2 linked regions of the Anatilimnocola floriformis genome follow. The protein of the gene in region 1 binds, or shares a complex with, the protein of each later gene. Links are inferred from orthologs where the notes say so. Each region holds a gene or a part of one and is shown in the gene's direction. Other genes may lie near its edges. The genes, in order: secY and secA.

Region 1 (7,999 bases):
CCGTTTGGAGCTCAAGTACGGCCCGGCTGGCGAGCACGTCATCCAGCACATCAAGCGCGTCAGCTCGCCTGGTCGACGGGTTTTCCGTCGTGCCAAGGAACTGCGTCCCGTGCTGAACGGCCAAGGGATCACCATTTTGAGCACCAGTGGCGGCGTGGTCAGCGATCGCGAAGCCCGGCAAAAGAACATCGGCGGCGAAGTGCTGTGCGAAATCTGGTAAGCAGATGATCGCCCGGTAATTGTCACCCGGCAGTCGCCAGCCCGCGCCTTAAAAAAGAGCCCATATCGGCAGGTACGAATCATGTCACGAATTGGAAATAAACCGGTTGCCATCATCGACGGCGTCAAAGTCGGCGTGAATGGCCGGACCGTGAACGTCGAAGGCCCCAAGGGCAAGCTCAGCTGGGAACACCGGCCTGAAGTTTGCGTAGCGGTCGACGGCAAGAACGTTGTCGTGAAGCGGGCCAACGATGAGCGCGAAGCTCGGGCCTTCCACGGCCTGACCCGCGCCGTGATCAACAACATGATCTTCGGCTGCAAGAACGGCTACGAAAAGCGGCTCGAGATCGTTGGCGTCGGTTACCAAGCCACGCTGAAGGGCAAGAACCTGTCGCTACGGGTTGGTTTCGCCAACGAGTTGGTGCGGGCCATTCCCGAAGGCTTAAACGTGACCGTGCCGGACTCGACGCACGTCGTGATCCAAGGCCCCGACAAGCAACGGGTTGGTCAGTTCGCTGCCGAACTCCGTCAGCTCCGCAAGCCGGAACCATACAAAGGCAAGGGTGTGCGTTACCAGGGCGAGCAGATCAAGCTCAAGCCAGGTAAGGCCGCTTCGAAGTAATTACTATTCTAAAAGATTCTCGGCTTCGTCTTATACGCGGACGAGCAACGCGAGAAGGAAGACACAATGGACAAGCAACGAACTTTGGGTGGCCGTCGCGAACGTCGCGCCTACCGCGTGCGGAAGCACTTCAAGCATGGCGGCGGTCGTCCGCGGCTGTCGGTCAATCGCAGCCACAAGAACATGGCTGTGCAGATCATCGACGATGTGACCGGCACCACGCTGGTTGCGGCCAGCACGCAGGACAAGGATCTCCGCGCCGAGTTCAAATACGGCGGCAATAAGGACGCAGCGGCCAAGATCGGCAAGATCATTGCTGAACGGGCGCTGGCCAAGGGAATCAAAGAGGTCGCGTTCGATCGCGGTCATTTGCGGTATCATGGTCGGGTCGCGTCGCTGGCCGATGCTGCTCGCGAAGGTGGTTTGAGCTTCTAGTAGTTTTCCGAGATAAGAGCCAGCGACGGAGCAATCCAGCGTGTCTAACGAATCGAATCGTGGTGAGTTTGTCGACAAGACTGTCCAGATCAAGCGGTGCGCCGCAGTGGTCAAGGGTGGTCGTCGATTCAGTTTTGCGGCGATGGTCGTCGTCGGCGACGGCAAGGGCCGCGTCGGTTGGGGCTATGGCAAGGCCAACGAAGTGCCGCCAGCCGTGGAAAAAGGTCAAAAGCAAGCGACTCGTACCCTGGTTACCGTTCCCCTTGTGAACGACACCATTCCCCACGCCGTGCGGGCCAAGTTCGGTTCGGCCGACGTGCTCTTGATGCCGGCCGGTGGCGGTACGGGCATCATCGCGGGCGCTGCCGTTCGCTCGGTTTGCGAAGCAGCGGGCATTAAGAACATCATCACCAAGAGCATGGGCACCAGCAATCAGATCACGGTCGTCAAAGCCGCGATCAAGGCCCTGAAGCAATTACGCACGACCGCTGATACGGAGCGTCTGCGGGGAGTTACGTTGTCATGAGCTTGCACGAAGTAAATCAAGGCGTTCACAAACACAAGCGTCCGAACCGGTTGGGTCGCGGCATTGGCTCCGGCCAGGGCAAGACCTCGGGTCGCGGTCACAAGGGTCAGATGGCCCGTTCGGGTTGGAAGCAACTGCCGATTTTCCAAGGTGGCGGTAGCCCCCTGGTTCGTCGCGTGCCGAAGCGTGGTTTCACCAACTCGTTCGCCCTGACTATTACCAGCATCAACGTCAGCGAAATCCAAGATTTGTTTGAAGCCGGCGAAGAAGTCAATATCGCCAGCCTCCAAGCCAAGGGTTTGCTGAAGAAGACCTTCGACGTTTTGAAGATCCTGGGCAACGGCGATCTGAGCAAGAAGCTCAAGGTCTCGGCCCATCGCTTCAGCGAAACGGCCAAGGAAAAGATCGAGAAGGCTGGCGGCACGGCGACGGTCATTCCAGGCCGCACCCCAGTTGCCGAAAAGCAAGCCGCGTCTCGCGCTGCCAAGGGTAAGAAGACGAGCGACAACAAGGCGGCCAAGAAACGATAAGCTGCATTGTGACTGCTGCATTGGATCGAAAACTGAAGTGCGGGACGAACGATTTGTCGCGCTCCACCCAAATTTAAATGTATGGAAGAGCAGCGGCATCGTGACGCTGCTCTTTTTTTGCTACCTTGCTTTCTGGTAAGCTGATGCACCGCTTGCAGTTGCGTTAGCGGTCGGTTTACTCGAATCACGGTTCCAAGCAACGCTCGCGATCCTCAAAACTGGACGGATGCTATGTGGGAGAAATTCCGAGCCATCTTCACCATTCCTGAACTGCGGCAGAAGATTCTCTTCACGCTGATTCTGCTCGCTGTGTTCCGGATTGGTTATCAAATTCCCCTGCCGATCGTCGACCAGGAAAAGATGGCCGAACGGCTGCAGCGGGAAGACAATTCCGCCTTCGGCAACCTGCTCACCAAGGTGGCAGTGTTTAGCGCGGCCGACATGCGGGTCCTCACGATCCTCGGCCTCGGCATCATGCCGTACATCTCGGCCTCGATCATTCTGCAGTTGCTCGGCAGCGTCTATAAACCGCTCGAAGACTTGCGGAAAGAAGGCGAAACCGGGCGGAAAAAGATCAACGAATACACTCGCTATCTGACGGTCGCGATTTGCATCGTGCAGAGTTACTTCTATCTGCGGGGCATGACAGCGCAGGGTTCACAAGCGTCGGTGCCGCTTTACGACACCTTCCTGGTGATCTCATCGACAGGTTCGCCATATTTGCATCCGGCTTGGTTTTTTACCTGCCTGGCGATCATGACCTGCGGCACCCTGTTTGTGATGTGGTTGGGTGAACAGATCGACGAGTTCGGCATTGGCAACGGCATTAGCTTGTTGATCATGGCCGGCATTCTGGCTCAGATGCCGAAGGCGATGATGAACTTCTTTGCCAACATGCAATGGCAGCTCACTGGTTTCAACGGCACGCCCGGTATCGAAACGCTGGTGATCTTGCTGTTCCTGTTCGTGATTGTGGTGATGGGCGTTTGCTTCATAACGCTCGGTCAACGGCAGATTCCCACCCAAAGCGCCAAGCATGTTCGCGGTCGTCGCGTCTTTGGTGGTTCGCGTCAATACCTGCCGCTGAAGCTCAATCAGTCGGGCGTGATGCCGATCATCTTTGCCAGCAGCATGCTTATGTTGCCGGCGTTTTTGTTTCAGTGGCTGGGAACCCAGACCCAAAACGCGACCATCGCCGCAATTGCCAATTCACTGGGCCAAGGCAGCTCGTTTATCTACAACCTCCTATATGTCGCGCTGATTTACTTCTTCAGCTACTTCTGGATGGCGATCACGTTCAATCCCAAGGAAATGGCCGAGAACCTCAAGGATTTCGGCACGTTCATTCCAGGTTACCGGCCAGGCCGACGGACCGCGGAGCATTTGGAAAAGGTGATGATCCGCATCACGTACGTGGGCGCCGGCTTTTTGGCCCTGGTGGCCATCGTGCCGACGATCATCTCAGCTTGGCTGAAGGTTGATCCAGGTGTGGCTAGTTTCTATGGCGGTACGGGGCTGCTCATCGCGGTGAGCGTGGCCTTCGATTTGATTCAAAAGATCGATAGTCACCTGGTCATGCGTGACTATCGTGGTCTGCTCGAAGCATAGGTTGGATGGCTATCGGTTGACTGGATTAGGCAACAGTCAACTCACAGTTCAGAGACGCAGGCGGGTGGAGGTTTTTGCGATCATGGGGGCACCGGCCGCGAGGTTGCGATGTTGATTGTGTTCATCGGCCCGCCCGGCGCCGGCAAAGGTACAGCGTCGCGCAAATTGCTCGACTATCTGCAAATTCCTCACCTATCGACGGGCGAGTTGCTGCGGGCTGCCAAGCAGAGTTCACCGCTCGGCCGGCTCGCCGCGCAGTATATGGATCGTGGTCAACTCGTGCCCGATCCAATCGTGCTTAGCATGGTTGGCGAAGAGCTCGACAAGCCCGCCTTCAGCCGCGGCTGCATGTTCGATGGTTTTCCGCGTACCATTCAGCAAGCCAAGTCGCTGGATGATTCGCTTCGCCAGCGAGGCACGCCGCTCAGCATCGTCATCGAGCTCAAAGCCGATGAAGCGGAACTTATTACCCGCATGCTCCGCCGAGCCGCTACCGAAAAACGGGTCGACGATACGCCCGAAACGATCGGCCGGCGAATGGAAGTCTATCATCGGCAAACGTCGCCGCTGCTCGATTACTATCGCAAGCAGGGGTTGCTCGTATCGGTCGACGCGATGGGTTCGCCCGACGACGTCTTTGAATTGATCCGCGCCGCCGTCGATAAAAAAAAAGTGACGGTTGAGTCGGCAGCCGGCTAGTTTCTGATTTTTGCTGCGTAATGCTCGCGAAGAGGCCCGTGTTCATCTTATAATCCGGGCTTGGCTGTTTCTCTCGAAGTCCATTCCTTCCGGACTGAATCCGCCGCACGAAAGGGCCGGGCATGCTCCGCCATTCCTACCTCCTACCGATTCTGCTCGGTTTTGCTTCCTTCGCTACCACGCTGCTTCGCGCTCAACCCGCCGCGCCGGAAAAGCCCGCCGCCGATGCACCGACGGTGAAGAAGCTGATCGAAGAACTCGGCGCCGATGAATTCGCCACGCGCGAAGCGGCCACCGAACAGCTCGCCCGTATTGGCTTGCCCGCTTACAAGGCGGTCGAAGGAGCCGTTCAACATCCTGACCGCGAGGTCCGTTACCGGGCCGAGCGCGTGCTGGGGCGTATCCGCCAGACGGATCTGCAGCGGCGGTTGGATGCATTCATCGCCGGCAAAGAAGCCACTGACGACTACCAGCTGCCGGGTTGGACTCGTTTCAAAAAGGCGTTCGGCGATGCCGAGTCATCGCGTAAGAACTTCGTCGACCTGACCAAGGCCGATCCTGAAATGCTGCAAACGCTCGAATCCAATCCCAAGAACGTAGCCGAATTGTTCGGCGTGCGTATTCAGCAGAATCAACAGCTCGCGCAGTTCGGCGGCGGTGGCAACACGCAGCTCGGTTACGGACAGGTGGCCATGTTGGTGTTCGTCGCCGGCGAGGAAGATGTCTCGCTCAATCAGAATCACAACAGCGTGGTTTTCAATTATTGCAGCCAGGCCAATTTCGCCGATGCGATCACCGGCAGTTCGCGCGGCGATGTGCCGAGGAAAATGCTCTCGCGACTGATCCTCAAGAGCGAAGATTTCGCCGCCTATTCGGCTATGTCGCTGGCCCGCCGGTTCAATATGAAGGAAGGCCTGACCTGCGCCGAAAAGATCCTCAAAGCCAACCGCCAGCCGCACATGGCCAGCATGGCGCTGATGACGATCGCGGCGATGGGCGACGAGTCGCATCTGCCGCAAATCGAAAAGCTCTTTGCCGACACCAACCTGGTGACGCAGATGCAAGAGCGCGAGAAGGTGATGATCAAAGTCGAAGTTCGCGATTCGGCCCTCGCTGCCGCGCTATTTCTGACCAAGCAAGATTTGAAGTCGTACTACACAATTCCCGCCGGCCAGGCCTTTAGCGATCCGCAAATGGTGCTGACCAACGCGCGCATCATCGGCCATTCGGACGAAGCCAAGCGAGCCGAAGTCTTCAAGAAGTGGACTGACTATCGAGCGAAGAATCCGGGCCCGGTGGAAAAGAAAGACGATAAAGCCGAAGAAAAGCCCACTGCGGATAAGCCAGCCGAAAAAGCGGTCGATAAGAACGCCGCAGACACGGTTGAGAAGAAATAATGGTGCTTCTCGAGTTCAGCATCGCGCCGCTGGAAAAAGGGCCGAGCGTCGGTGATTATGTCGCGCGGAGCCTGGCCATCATCGAAGCCAGCGGTCTCGACTATCGGCTGCATGCGATGGGGACGATCATCGAGGGAGAAGTTGACCAAGTGCTGGCCGTTTTTCAGCAGTGCCTGGCCGCGATCTCGGCCGATTGCGATCGCGTCAGCTGCACGATGAAGCTCGACTATCGCAAAGACGCAACGGGCCGATTGAACGCCAAGGTCAGCAGTGTGGAAGAAAAACTCGGCAGGAAGTTGAAGACCATCGATGCACCAGGCTGATGTCGCAATCGTTGGTGGCGGAATTGTCGGCCTTGCCACGGCCTGGCAGATTGGCAATCGCTTTCCGCAGCTGCGCGTCGCCGTGCTCGAAAAAGAGCCCGAGGTCGGCACCCATCAAACCGGTCACAACAGCGGCGTGCTGCACTCCGGCATCTACTACAAGCCGGGCTCGCTGCGAGCCACCAATTGCCGTACCGGCAAAGCGGCGATGGAAGCGTTTTGCAAAGAGCAGGGCGTGCCGTACGACATCTGCGGCAAGGTGATCGTCGCCGTCAATGAACAGGAGCTGCCGCGACTTGAAATCATTTTTGAGCGAGGCCAGCAAAACGGCGTGCGGTGCGAAATGATCGGCCGCGAGCGCCTGTGCGAACTCGAGCCGCACACCGCGGGCATCAAGGCGATTCATGTTCCCGAAGCCGGCATCGTCAACTACGCCGCCGTCACGCGCAAGCTCGCAGAGATCTTGAAGCAGCGCGGCGGCGAAGTGCTGACCGGCTGGCAAGTGACGAAGATGCATGAAGAGCCGACCGGCGTCTTGTTGATTTCTCCCGCCGGCGAACTCATGGCGAAGCACGTCGTTACCACCGGCGGCTTGCACAGCGACCGCCTGGCCAAGCTCAGCGGCCATCCCACGCCGAACCGCATCGTGCCGTTTCGCGGCGAGTACTACGACCTCAAGCCCGAAGCCGAGCATTTCTGCCGCAACTTGATTTACCCCGTTCCCGATCCGTCGTTTCCTTTCCTCGGCGTGCATTTCACGCGGATGATCGAAGGGGGCATCGAATGCGGTCCGAATGCGGTGCTGGCCTTTGCCCGCGAAGGATATCGCAAAACCGACCTCAACTTCGGCGATCTCGTCGGCACGCTCACCTATGGCGGCTTTCTCCGCCTCGCTGCCAAGTACTGGCGCACCGGCGCCGGCGAAATGTGGCGATCGTGGAGCAAAGCCGCCTTCGTCCGCGCGCTGCAGCATCTCATTCCTGAGATCCGCAGCGAACACCTGGTCCCCGCGCGAACAGGAGTTCGCGCCCAAGCCATCACGCCCGATGGCCTGATCGTGGACGATTTTTTGATCGAAGGGACCGGCCGTTTCGTCAACGTCCTCAACGCACCGTCGCCCGCGGCGACATCGGCATTGAATGTGGGGAAGCTGATCCTCGACAAGTTGGCGGAGAGATTGTAGCTAGCGCTTGCCGCGCAGCACCGACCACAACTCTTCACTCCAGGCGACATCCGCCTCGCGAAACCCACCTGCACGAAAATAGCCGAGTTGTACCGGCGCCGTTTCGTGGCAGTCGTCGCCGCTCTTTTTTGGCTGACCGAATTTCGTCACGTTCCGCTCGATCCAACTGCTGGCCGCCGGATGAAAGCCCTGTGGAATCTTACCGCTCTGCATTCCTGCCCGCATGAAATCGGCCCAGCGTTCCATCGTGGCCTGATACTCGACATCGTCCTCGGGACGCACTTCGTCGCCGTTGAGAAACAGGCCGCCGGCAGGCAACTTCGTGGCGATCTGCTGATAGAGCTTCTGTTTTTCAACCGGATCGAGATGATGGATGGCCGATGTGCTGATGATGGCCTGCGGCTGCTGCGTAAGCTTTGCGAGCCAGTCTTCTTGCAGACGACTTACGACGTAGGTG
Region 2 (9,407 bases), 4.7 Mb from region 1 along the record:
ATATCGCTCATCGCCTTCGGCGGCTGACCTGCCGAGGGAAACGTTATCCGCACATCATCGCCGGGGCGGCACATGTAATAGTCGACAACGTTCCCCTTGACATCGCGCTGCCGCACGCTGCCGATGGCGATGCCCAGAATCACGCCGGTGAATTGTTCCTTGGCGGGATCAAAAGCATCGGCGGGATGCGTCGAAGCTTGCGAAGCAAACGGATCCGGCGGCGGAGCAACGGTGGTTTGCGGAGCGGTGGTTGGTGCGACCGGGTCTGCTTGTGCAGTGGCCGTTTCCGGCGGCAAATTTTCCGCGCTCTTCTCTTCCGGCATCATCGGTGGCTTGAGTGTGGGGAGTTGTCCCGGTTGCAGCTGCTGCGAATCTTTGGGCTTGAGGTCTTGCGGCTGAATGGCCCGCGGAACTTCTTGCGAACGGCGGAGTTGTTCCTGCTCCATGGCCATTTCGCGTTCGTACTGCGCCTTCAGGCGACGATAGTTCCAGCCGGATGGCGGCATGCCGCGCTTGCCGTCCTTGTCGTAGTCGGATTCGTGCAGACGAAAGCTGAGCTTCTGCCGATTCTCGGGATGAACGAGGTATTCGCGGAAGTCGCTGACGTCGGCGTAGGTCGCTTCATCGACGCCGACCAGGCTGACTTGCCGCGTGATCCACTGGCCACGCACCGGCACATTGACCATCGCGGGCACATGCACCGCGTAGGTGATTCCCTTTAGATCGGCGCCGACGATTTTGCGAATCTCTTCGACGTGCCACTGCGGATCGTTGAAGCCATCCATGCCGTGGGCTTCGAAGACGATATCGGCCAGGATGCTGTGCAGACGGATGTGCATCTCGTTGGCAAAGCCCGCCATCACGCTGTTGACGACAATGAGGGTGCCCACGCCGAGCGTGACGCTGATAATGGAGGCGAGCGCGATATACCGCGTTCGCAAATACCGCCACGCGAGCAGCAGCTTGTACATGGCCAATCCTTTGGCGAAGTGAATCCTAGCTTCCAACTAACCGGGCATTGTCATCCGTGGGGGTCGGAATGGCCAATAGCAGTTTGAAGTGGAACCGCGTGAGCAAAACGAAAGCTTGGCGGGCGTCGTCTTAATGGGCGTGAGCCACGCTATCACTTATTCTGGTCGATCCCATGCAAAAACTCCTAGCCTGTGTTTGTCTTTGCACGCTATCACTTCCCGCTTTCGCCGAAGAGGAAAAACCGGAAGCCAATCCGTTGCTGGAGCTGAAGATTGCGATTCCGATTCACCACAACCACCGCTCGCTGAATACGTCCGGCCCCATGCATGTGCTGGTGAAGAATGTCTCCGATGCGCCGCTGCGACTATGGACCGACAAATATTCGTGGGGCTATCGCAACCTGTCGTTTGAGCTCGTCGGCGACGATGGCAGCGTGACGAAAATCAGCAAAAAGCCTCGCGAGTGGTCGAAGAACTTTCCCGATTGGCTCGAACTGAAGCCCGGCGACACCTATGTACTGAGCGTCGATCTGCTCGACAAAACCGTTTGGGAAAACGCCGTTGCGGCCACACCTGGCAAATCGCCGACGCAGGTAAAGCTGCGGGCTGTCTATCAAATCAACCCCGACGAGCAAGCCACGAAAAACGCGGTGTGGACCGGGAAGTTGCAAACGGCGGTGGATACGTACGCGATTTGGTGAGAGGCTCGCGACCGCTCGGCCTTGTGCCGGCGGGGCGATCACGTTGTAGCTCGCCAGTGATCGCTCCACTGGGGTAAGCCCAGATGGTCGCGGTGGCGTGGGCAATTCTTTTTTGCCGGAATGCGTCAGACCTAAGATGTCCAGCGCTCGGTGTTCAATGGTTGCGGTAAGTTCTCGATCTTTGGCAATTCATCTTTGACCGCTGAGGCGGTTCACTTTTTGGCAAGGCGCCGGCGGCACGACAACGCCCACGGCCCGGTTGCGGGCGAAAGCTGGGAGCAAACCGTTGTGGACTAGCGGCGAAAGTGTTGTATTTACCCGCCTAAGTGTTGTGAAAAACAGGGCTCGAAACGCTCGTTTTCTGTCTCAACCAATTATACCGAACAGACTTACGGCCGATCCAAAAAGCTCGAACAACTGTTGTACAAATCGACTTGTCCTGATGGATGTTGTTAGACGTCGGCTGGCAATCGTCCACAAGGCAGGTGCGGATTAGTTCGCCAGCAAAGATCTGCTGGCCCGCCACGAATTGCTAAAAGCGGTAGGGGTGCGAGCCCTGCCATTCCGGCAGCCGAACCGCAATTGACCAAATTCGCCCCTCTCAATAAACTTTTGGGGCTGTGCAAGTTGCGCCAATCTGAATGACCGGAACCGCACTTGGGCAAAGCGTTTGCACTACCGTCTGAAAGTATCGCCAGGGCTGGCAGGATGTCACCCTGCGCTAGCTGTGTTCGTTTTAACCGAGCGCAGCAACGCACGCAGTCACTACTCTGCGTGCTCGCAGCAATAACTCGCACAACTGATGTGATGTATGGACTTACTTGAGCGTACTTGGGAATCGTTTGGCCAGTTTTTTGGCGGCCTGCTCTCGGGGTTCGAGCGCGGGGTGACGTCCCTGTTCGGCACATCAAACGCCCGCCTCGTTCGCAAGATGGCCGGCAAGGTGGAGTCGATCAACGAGCTCGAGCCGCGGTATCAAGCTTTGAGCGATGCCGAGCTCAAGGAACAAACGAGCAAGTTCCGCGCGCGCCTCAAGGCCGGCGAGTCGCTCGACGACATTCTGGTCGAAGCATTTGCCGTGTGCCGCGAAGGTGGCCGGCGGTTCCTCGGTCTGCGTCATTACGACGTGCAAATGATCGGTGGCATGGTGCTGCACAGCGGCGCCATCGGCGAAATGGTGACCGGTGAAGGTAAGACGCTGGTCGCCACATTGCCCGCCTACCTCAACGCCATCGAAGGTAAGGGCGTGCACGTCATCACGGTGAACGATTACCTCGCCCGCCGCGATATGGAATGGATGGCCCCGCTGTACATGGGCCTGGGTCTGACGGTCGGTGCCATTCAAAGTGATATGGATGTCGACGATCGGCAGAAAGCCTATGACTGCGACATCACCTACGGCACGAACAACGAATTCGGCTTCGACTATCTGCGCGACAACATGCGTCCCGCCTCGCGCGGTGACGATCGCTATCCAAAATCGCTGCAGCAATCGCAGGGCCGATTGAACTTCGCCATCATCGACGAAGTCGACAACATTCTCGTCGACGAAGCTCGTACGCCGCTCATCATCAGCGGTCCGGCTTTCGACAACGTGGCCAAGTATGCCGAAGCCAATCGCATCGCGCTGCAGCTGAAGAAGGAAACGCACTTCACGGTCAACGAGAAGGACCACACGGTCAACTTGACCGACGACGGCGTGCGTGAAGCCGAACGGCTCGCCGGCGTCGAGAGTTTCTACACCGCGGGGAACATGGAATGGCCCCACTTGATGGACAACGCGCTGAAGGCCAACTACCTGTATCAGCGCGACGTGCGTTACGTGGTGAAGGACGGCAAGGTCATCATCGTCGATGAATTCACCGGCCGCTTGATGGATGGCCGTCAATGGAGCGATGGTTTGCATCAAGCCGTCGAAGCCAAAGAAGGGGTAAAGATCAAGGAAGAAACGCAGACGCTGGCCACCATCACGCTGCAGAACTTCTTCAAGCTCTACAACAAGCTCTGCGGCATGACCGGTACGGCCATGACCGAAGCGGGCGAATTCTGGAAGATCTACAAGCTCGACGTCATCGCGATTCCCACGAACCGCGGTCTGCAGCGGATCGAGTTCCCCGATGCGATCTATCGCACCGAGAAGGAAAAGTTCATCGCCGTCGCTGACGATATCGAACGGGTTCACAAGTACGACACCGTCGTGCTCAAGAGCGGCGAAGAGCTGGTCGGTTTGATCCTCAAGGAAACCGACGACAACGTTCAATATCAGCCGAAGGAAACGCGCGAGACCGAAACGATCGAACGTTCGAAGATCGATCACCTGGAATATCGCGGCCGCCCCGTGCTGATCGGCACGGTCTCGATCGAGAAGAGCGAACGAATCGCCGCGATGCTCGAGAAGCGCGGCGTGAAGCACGAAGTGCTCAACGCTAAGCATCACAAGCGCGAAGCCGACATCGTCGCGCAGGCCGGCCGCATGGGCGCGGTGACCATCGCCACCAACATGGCCGGCCGCGGTACCGACATCATTCTCGGCGGCAATCCCGAAACGATGGCTTGGGCTCAGCTGCAAGATCGCTACGCCACGCGTCTCGATGTGCCGCATGCCGAGTGGGATGCGCTCGTCCGTGAGATCGATGAACGCGAACAGATGAAGGCCGAGGGCGTGAAAGTCAAGGAACTCGGCGGCTTGTATGTCGTGGGCACCGAACGCCACGAAGCCCGCCGTATCGATCTTCAGCTTCGCGGCCGTTGCGGTCGTCAAGGCGATCCCGGCAGCAGCCGCTTCTTCCTCTCGCTCGAAGACGACTTGATGCGGATCTTCGCCGGCGCTTGGGTTACGCAAGTGCTCGATTGGTTGGGGATGAAGGAAGGCGAACGGATCGAACATCCGATGGTCAGCCGCCGCATCTCGGCTGTGCAGAAGAAGATGGAAGAGCGGAACTTCGAAACCCGCAAAAACCTGCTCGACTACGACGAAGTGATGGACGAGCAACGGAAGCGGATCTACCGCTTCCGCCAGAACATTCTCGATGGCGAGAATTGCCGCAACCTGATCTTGGAAATGGTTCGCAAGCAGGTGAACCAAAACGTCGAGACGTTCCTCAAGCGTGATTACGGCCCGAGCGTCTTCGCCGCTTTCGCCGGTACCCGCCTGGCCGCTCAATTCGAAGCTCGCGATTTCCTCGGTTCGGATTACAGCGCTGCCGAAGACTTCGCAATCAAGGAAGCCTGCCGCGCCGCCGAGACGCACATTCAAGACGGCCTCGATGAAAATCTGCCGGAGGGAACCGACGAGGAAGAATGGAATTGGGAAGCCATGGCCAAGATGGCGAACACTCGTTGGGGCCTAAACTTCAACGACAAGCACCTGAAGAAGGTCGGCCGCGATCACATTGCTGAGCACCTGATCGAACATTCGCATCAGGAAATCAAGAAGGTCGATCTCTCCGAAGGGAAGCCGTTCCTCGAAGACGACTTTGGTTATCGCACGGTCATCGCTTGGGCTCGCAGCAAGTTTGGCCTCGATCTGAACTACGACGAGATCAAAAATCTCGACACCAACGCGGTCAAGAAGTACGTCACCGACCAGGCCATCGCGCTCTACGACCGCAAGGAAGCAGAGTATCCGATCATGGCGGGCATTTACTCTGCCGGCGGTGGCGAACGCGGCGCGCTCGATCGCGAACAACTGGTCCGCTGGGCCAGCGAACGCTTTTCGACGCCGATCGATATCGAAGATCTGCGTAACAAGACGCAGCCCGAAATGCTGCAGTTCATGTTGCCGATGAGCCAACGCGTTCAGCAACAAGCCGAGAAGGCCACGCAAGAAGTTCGCACTCGCGTTGCCGAGATTTTCAACTCGAACAACGGCGACGCCAGCGGCAAGGTCGAGAAGCTCGCGCAGTGGGCACAAACCGAGCTCCGCTCGAAGCTGACTGCCGAAGAACTCGGCGACATGGATGCCGAAGAACTCGAACACAAGCTGCTGATCGATGTCGAAGATCGTTACCGTCTGGAAATTCGCCGGATGGAACGCTCGGTGCTGCTGCAAGTTGTCGACACGATGTGGAAGGACCATCTCTTGATGATGGATCGCCTCCGCAGCTCGGTCGGCCTGATGGGTTATGCCCAGGTCGATCCGAAGGTCGAGTACAAGCGCGAAGGCATGAAGATGTTCGAGCAGATGTGGGTCTCGCTCGACGACCGCGTGACGGAACTCGTCTTCAAGGTGGAACAGCTGAACGAAGATTTCGTCCGCAGCACATTTCCCGAAGATCAAATGGTTTCGCGTCACGACTCGGTGACCGGCGCCGATGACTCGCTCAACGAATCGATGCAGCAAACCAGCCAAGGTGGTCAGGGCGACAACAAGCCGGAGCCGATCCGTAACCGCGGCGCACGCGTCGGTCGCAACGATCCGTGTCCTTGCGGCAGCGGCAAGAAGTACAAGAACTGCCACATGCGCATGGGCGGCGGAGCCACCGTGTAGGGCGTCGGCTCCGCGTACTTAAAACGTAACCCTACTAAACAGATCCACTCCCTCTCCTCGTGTACTCACGGGGAGAGGGCCGGGGTGAGGGGCCGAGGCGGAGAGAATGCTCCCTTTGCAATTCGGCCCCTCACCCTAACCCTCTCCCCGGAGTACCGAGGAGAGGGGACAAAACAAAACATCGCCGCGAAAGGATTCGCGCATGCCATACCTACTCAACATCGTCTACCTGCTGCTGATCCTCGCAGCCTCGCCGTATCTTCTTTACAGCCGACTTCGCCACGGCAAATATCGCGATGGTTGGCGGCAAAAGTTCTGGGGCGATGTTCCTCGTCGTCGCAACCGCAAGGTTCCCTGTCTCTGGCTGCATGCGGTCAGCGTCGGCGAAGTGAATTTGCTGCAGCCGCTCATCGCGCGCTGGGAGCAGGCTCATCCCGATTGGGAAATTGTCATCAGCACGACGACGCAAACGGGTTTCGCCCTCGCGCAAAAACGCTATGCGCCGCGGACGGTCTTCTATGCCCCGCTCGATTTCACTTGGTCGACGGCCACCGCGATGACCATCATCAAGCCGACGCTGCTGGTGATGGCCGAGCTTGAGCTGTGGCCGAATTGGATCGCTGCCGCGCATCAGAATGGCGCTCAGGTCGCCGTGATCAACGGCCGACTGAGCTCAAAGAGTTTTCAGGGCTACAGTCGCATCGCCCGCTGGATTCGCAGCACGCTCGAGTCGCTCGACCTGGTCCTCGTGCAGAACCCCGAATACGCCCAGCGGTTCATTGCCCTCGGCGCGAATGAGAAGCGGGTGCATGTCACCGGCTCGATCAAATTCGACGGTGCGCAAACGGACCGCAATAACGGAACGACGAAGCGACTCGCTACTCTCGCCGGCATTGAGAAGAGCGACGTTGTGCTGCTCGTCGGCAGCACACAAGCGCCCGAAGAGCAACTCGCCATCGAGACATTTCAGCAGTTGTCGCCGCACCATCCCAATTTGCGGCTCCTCATCACGCCGCGGCATCCCGAGCGCTTTGATGAAGTTGCCAAGCTGCTCGATCGCAGCGGCCTGCCGTGGGAGCGTCGCTCTCGCCTCGAAACGGCGAACCACAATCCTGCCGCCCGTGTCCTGTTGATCGACGTCGTTGGTGAGCTCGGCGCCTGGTGGGGAACTTCGACTATCGCCTATGTCGGCGGCAGCCTTAGTCGTCGCGGCGGCCAGAACATGATCGAACCGGCTGCGTATGGCAGCGCAGTTTGCTTTGGGCCGAACACTTGGAATTTCAAAGACGTGGTGCAACTTCTGCTGCACAGCAACGCAGCCCACGTCGTGAAGAACGGGGCGGAACTGCAAGCCTTTGTGGAACGCTGTCTGAGCGAACCGCAGTTTGCTTATGACCTCGGCAAGCGAGCTCAGGAGCTCGTTGTTGCCCAACAAGGGGCTGCCGATCGGACGATGGTGTTCCTTCAGGGACTCGCTGCTAGTTCCCTGACGCGAACGATTCCCACTCCAGCTGCCGTGAAGCAACAGCGGAAACAGCCGCGACGGCAAGCGGGTTAGTTTCCTCGTTGCCGCAGCGCTTCGTAGAAGATCACACCAGCCGTAACGCTGACGTTGAGGCTATCAACCTTGCCTTGCATCGGCAGGCGGATGGCTTGCACATCGCTGGTGTGCCACTCGCGCGTCAATCCTTCGGCTTCGCTACCGAGGACGATGGCGCACGGAACTCGGTAATCGACGGCAGCATAGTCGACAGCGCCGTCGACGCGGGCCGCGAAAACTTTCAGCTGCTGCTGCTTCACGAAGTTCAACGTCTCAGCACGATTGGCGGCAGCAACAGGCACGGTGAAGATTGCGCCGAGGCTGGCGCGAATGGCGTTGGGGTTATAGAGATCGGTCCGCCCGGCGCAGACGATCAGCCCACTCACTCCTGCAGCATCGGCGGTGCGCAGGATCGCGCCGAGATTGCCGGGTTTTTCCAAGCCTTCGACGATTGCTATCAGCGGCGGAGTTGATCGCTTTGCCAGTACCGCGGCGAAAGCAGTAAGGCTTGAATCGGGAACCTTGGCGGTCGCGACGATCCCTTCGTGACGTTCTCCAAAGGCGAGCTTCTGCATCACCAGCGCAGAAACATCCAGCACGTCAGCGCCGCAGTTTCTCGCGTTGCGGACGAGTTTCTTTTCATCCTCCGGCGACAGCACATCCGCTTCGATGAAGAGTTCCGTCAACTGCACGCCGGCAGCGAGAGCCCGTTCGATTTCTCGCCGTCCATCAAGGATGATTCGCCGTTGATCGTCGCGGCCGTGGCGGTCGCGCAGCTTGATGGCTTGCTTGATGCGGGGGTTTTGCAGGCTGGAGATGGGTGGGAGCATGGAAAAGTTGCTGTAGCTGAATCCGCCAGAATTCAGAGAGCTTCGAGTGAGCGAACATCTGAATTCTGGCGAATTCAGCTACTTCGGATTCGGCAAGTTTCGCCTTTGCACATCGGCACATTCTGCGCTTTGCCGATTGCTAGCGAGTTGATTGGAAGGTCGTAATTGTATTGCAAAGAGCTCGCGCAAAGTTCTGCGGCGTTTCATTTTAGTTCCGCTAGCAACAGCTCGCGAAATGCATTCTGCCGCATCTGGCATGGAGCTTGCCTTAGAGGGCCAACTGCCGTGGCGAGCACTTTGGTCGCTGCGGTCTTTTCCAAACACTTGTCGGTCGCTCTTCAGCATGTTCTACGGACTCTATACCGCCGCCGCCGGAGCCAATGCTCTCAGCCAGAAGGTTGAGATCATCAGCAACAATCTGGCCAACGTGGATACGGTCGGGTTCAAGCGTGAGCTGGCTCTGCTCGAATCGCGCGACAGCGAAGCGATTGAGCGGGGCATGGAAATGCGTGGCTCGCGCGGCCGCAACGATATCGGTGGCGGTGTAGAACTGGCTTCGACGGCGACGGAGTTTCGCCTGGGAACGTTCAAGCCGACCGGCGTGCCGACGGACATGGCCATCGAGATGCCGCAGCTGTTCTTCATGGTTCAGCGCGGCGATCAGCAGCTGCTCACCCGGGCCGGCAACTTCCAAACCAATCACGAAGGCCAACTGCAAACCGCCGATGGCGATCCGGTTCTCAGCAGCGATGGCGCGACGATTCAACTCGACGCTCGCCTGCCCTGGGAACTGCTCAGTGGCGGCCGCATTCGCCAGGCCGGCGATGTTCGCGAGATCGGTTTGCGTCGGCCGCAGAACGTCGCCGATTTGCAAAA

Evidence for each region.
Region 2: the proteins of secY (region 1) and secA are in contact, whole or in part, in a crystal structure (PDB 3DIN), measured with the Thermotoga maritima proteins. The link is inferred for Anatilimnocola floriformis from one-to-one orthologs. Residues at the interface, in WP_004081795.1 of Thermotoga maritima: Glu108, Gly109, Glu110, Glu111, Ala236, Glu237, Arg238, Arg239, Ile240, Thr241, Ile242, Gln243, Tyr244, Ala245, Arg246, Arg247, Val248, Thr249, Gly250, Arg251, Arg252, Val253, Tyr254, Gly256, Ala257, Ser258, Thr259, Tyr260, Leu261, Pro262; in WP_004082002.1 of Thermotoga maritima: Glu261, Ala262, Arg263, Lys300, Ala301, Arg302, Thr303, Ile304, Ile305, Leu323, Tyr324, Asp325, Pro326, Val329, Ser330, Tyr333, Ile336, Lys340, Phe345, Val349, Glu363, Phe364, Tyr374, Ser375, Gly376, Gly377, Glu393, Ile395, Thr482, Ser483.

What each region holds. Positions count from the first base shown.
Region 1 is NZ_JAMLFW010000001.1:5,169,735-5,177,733, reverse strand. What follows is about bases 1,913-4,751. They hold secY (preprotein translocase subunit SecY), read left to right. Parts: upstream 1,913-2,563; coding sequence 2,564-3,940; downstream 3,941-4,751. Other genes in these bases: M9Q49_RS20310 (adenylate kinase), read left to right, coding at 4,049-4,639; rplO (50S ribosomal protein L15), read left to right, coding at 1,913-2,332. Outside these bases: rpsH (30S ribosomal protein S8), read left to right, coding at 1-220; rplF (50S ribosomal protein L6), read left to right, coding at 302-841; rplR (50S ribosomal protein L18), read left to right, coding at 908-1,276; rpsE (30S ribosomal protein S5), read left to right, coding at 1,317-1,802; more of rplO, read left to right, coding at 1,799-1,912; M9Q49_RS20305 (HEAT repeat domain-containing protein), read left to right, coding at 4,762-6,036; M9Q49_RS20300 (MTH1187 family thiamine-binding protein), read left to right, coding at 6,036-6,359; lhgO (L-2-hydroxyglutarate oxidase), read left to right, coding at 6,346-7,542; M9Q49_RS20290 (class I SAM-dependent methyltransferase), read right to left, coding at 7,543-7,999. UniProt on the Escherichia coli protein: The central subunit of the protein translocation channel SecYEG. Consists of two halves formed by TMs 1-5 and 6-10.
Region 2 is NZ_JAMLFW010000001.1:439,741-449,147, reverse strand. The notes cover bases 2,115-6,361. They hold secA (preprotein translocase subunit SecA), read left to right. Parts: upstream 2,115-2,483; coding sequence 2,484-6,161; downstream 6,162-6,361. Outside these bases: M9Q49_RS01775 (FtsX-like permease family protein), read right to left, coding at 1-971; M9Q49_RS01770 (hypothetical protein), read left to right, coding at 1,145-1,672; M9Q49_RS01760 (3-deoxy-D-manno-octulosonic acid transferase), read left to right, coding at 6,364-7,719; M9Q49_RS01755 (TrmH family RNA methyltransferase), read right to left, coding at 7,716-8,531; M9Q49_RS01750 (flagellar hook-basal body protein), read left to right, coding at 8,875-9,407. UniProt on the Escherichia coli protein: Required for protein export, interacts with the SecYEG preprotein conducting channel.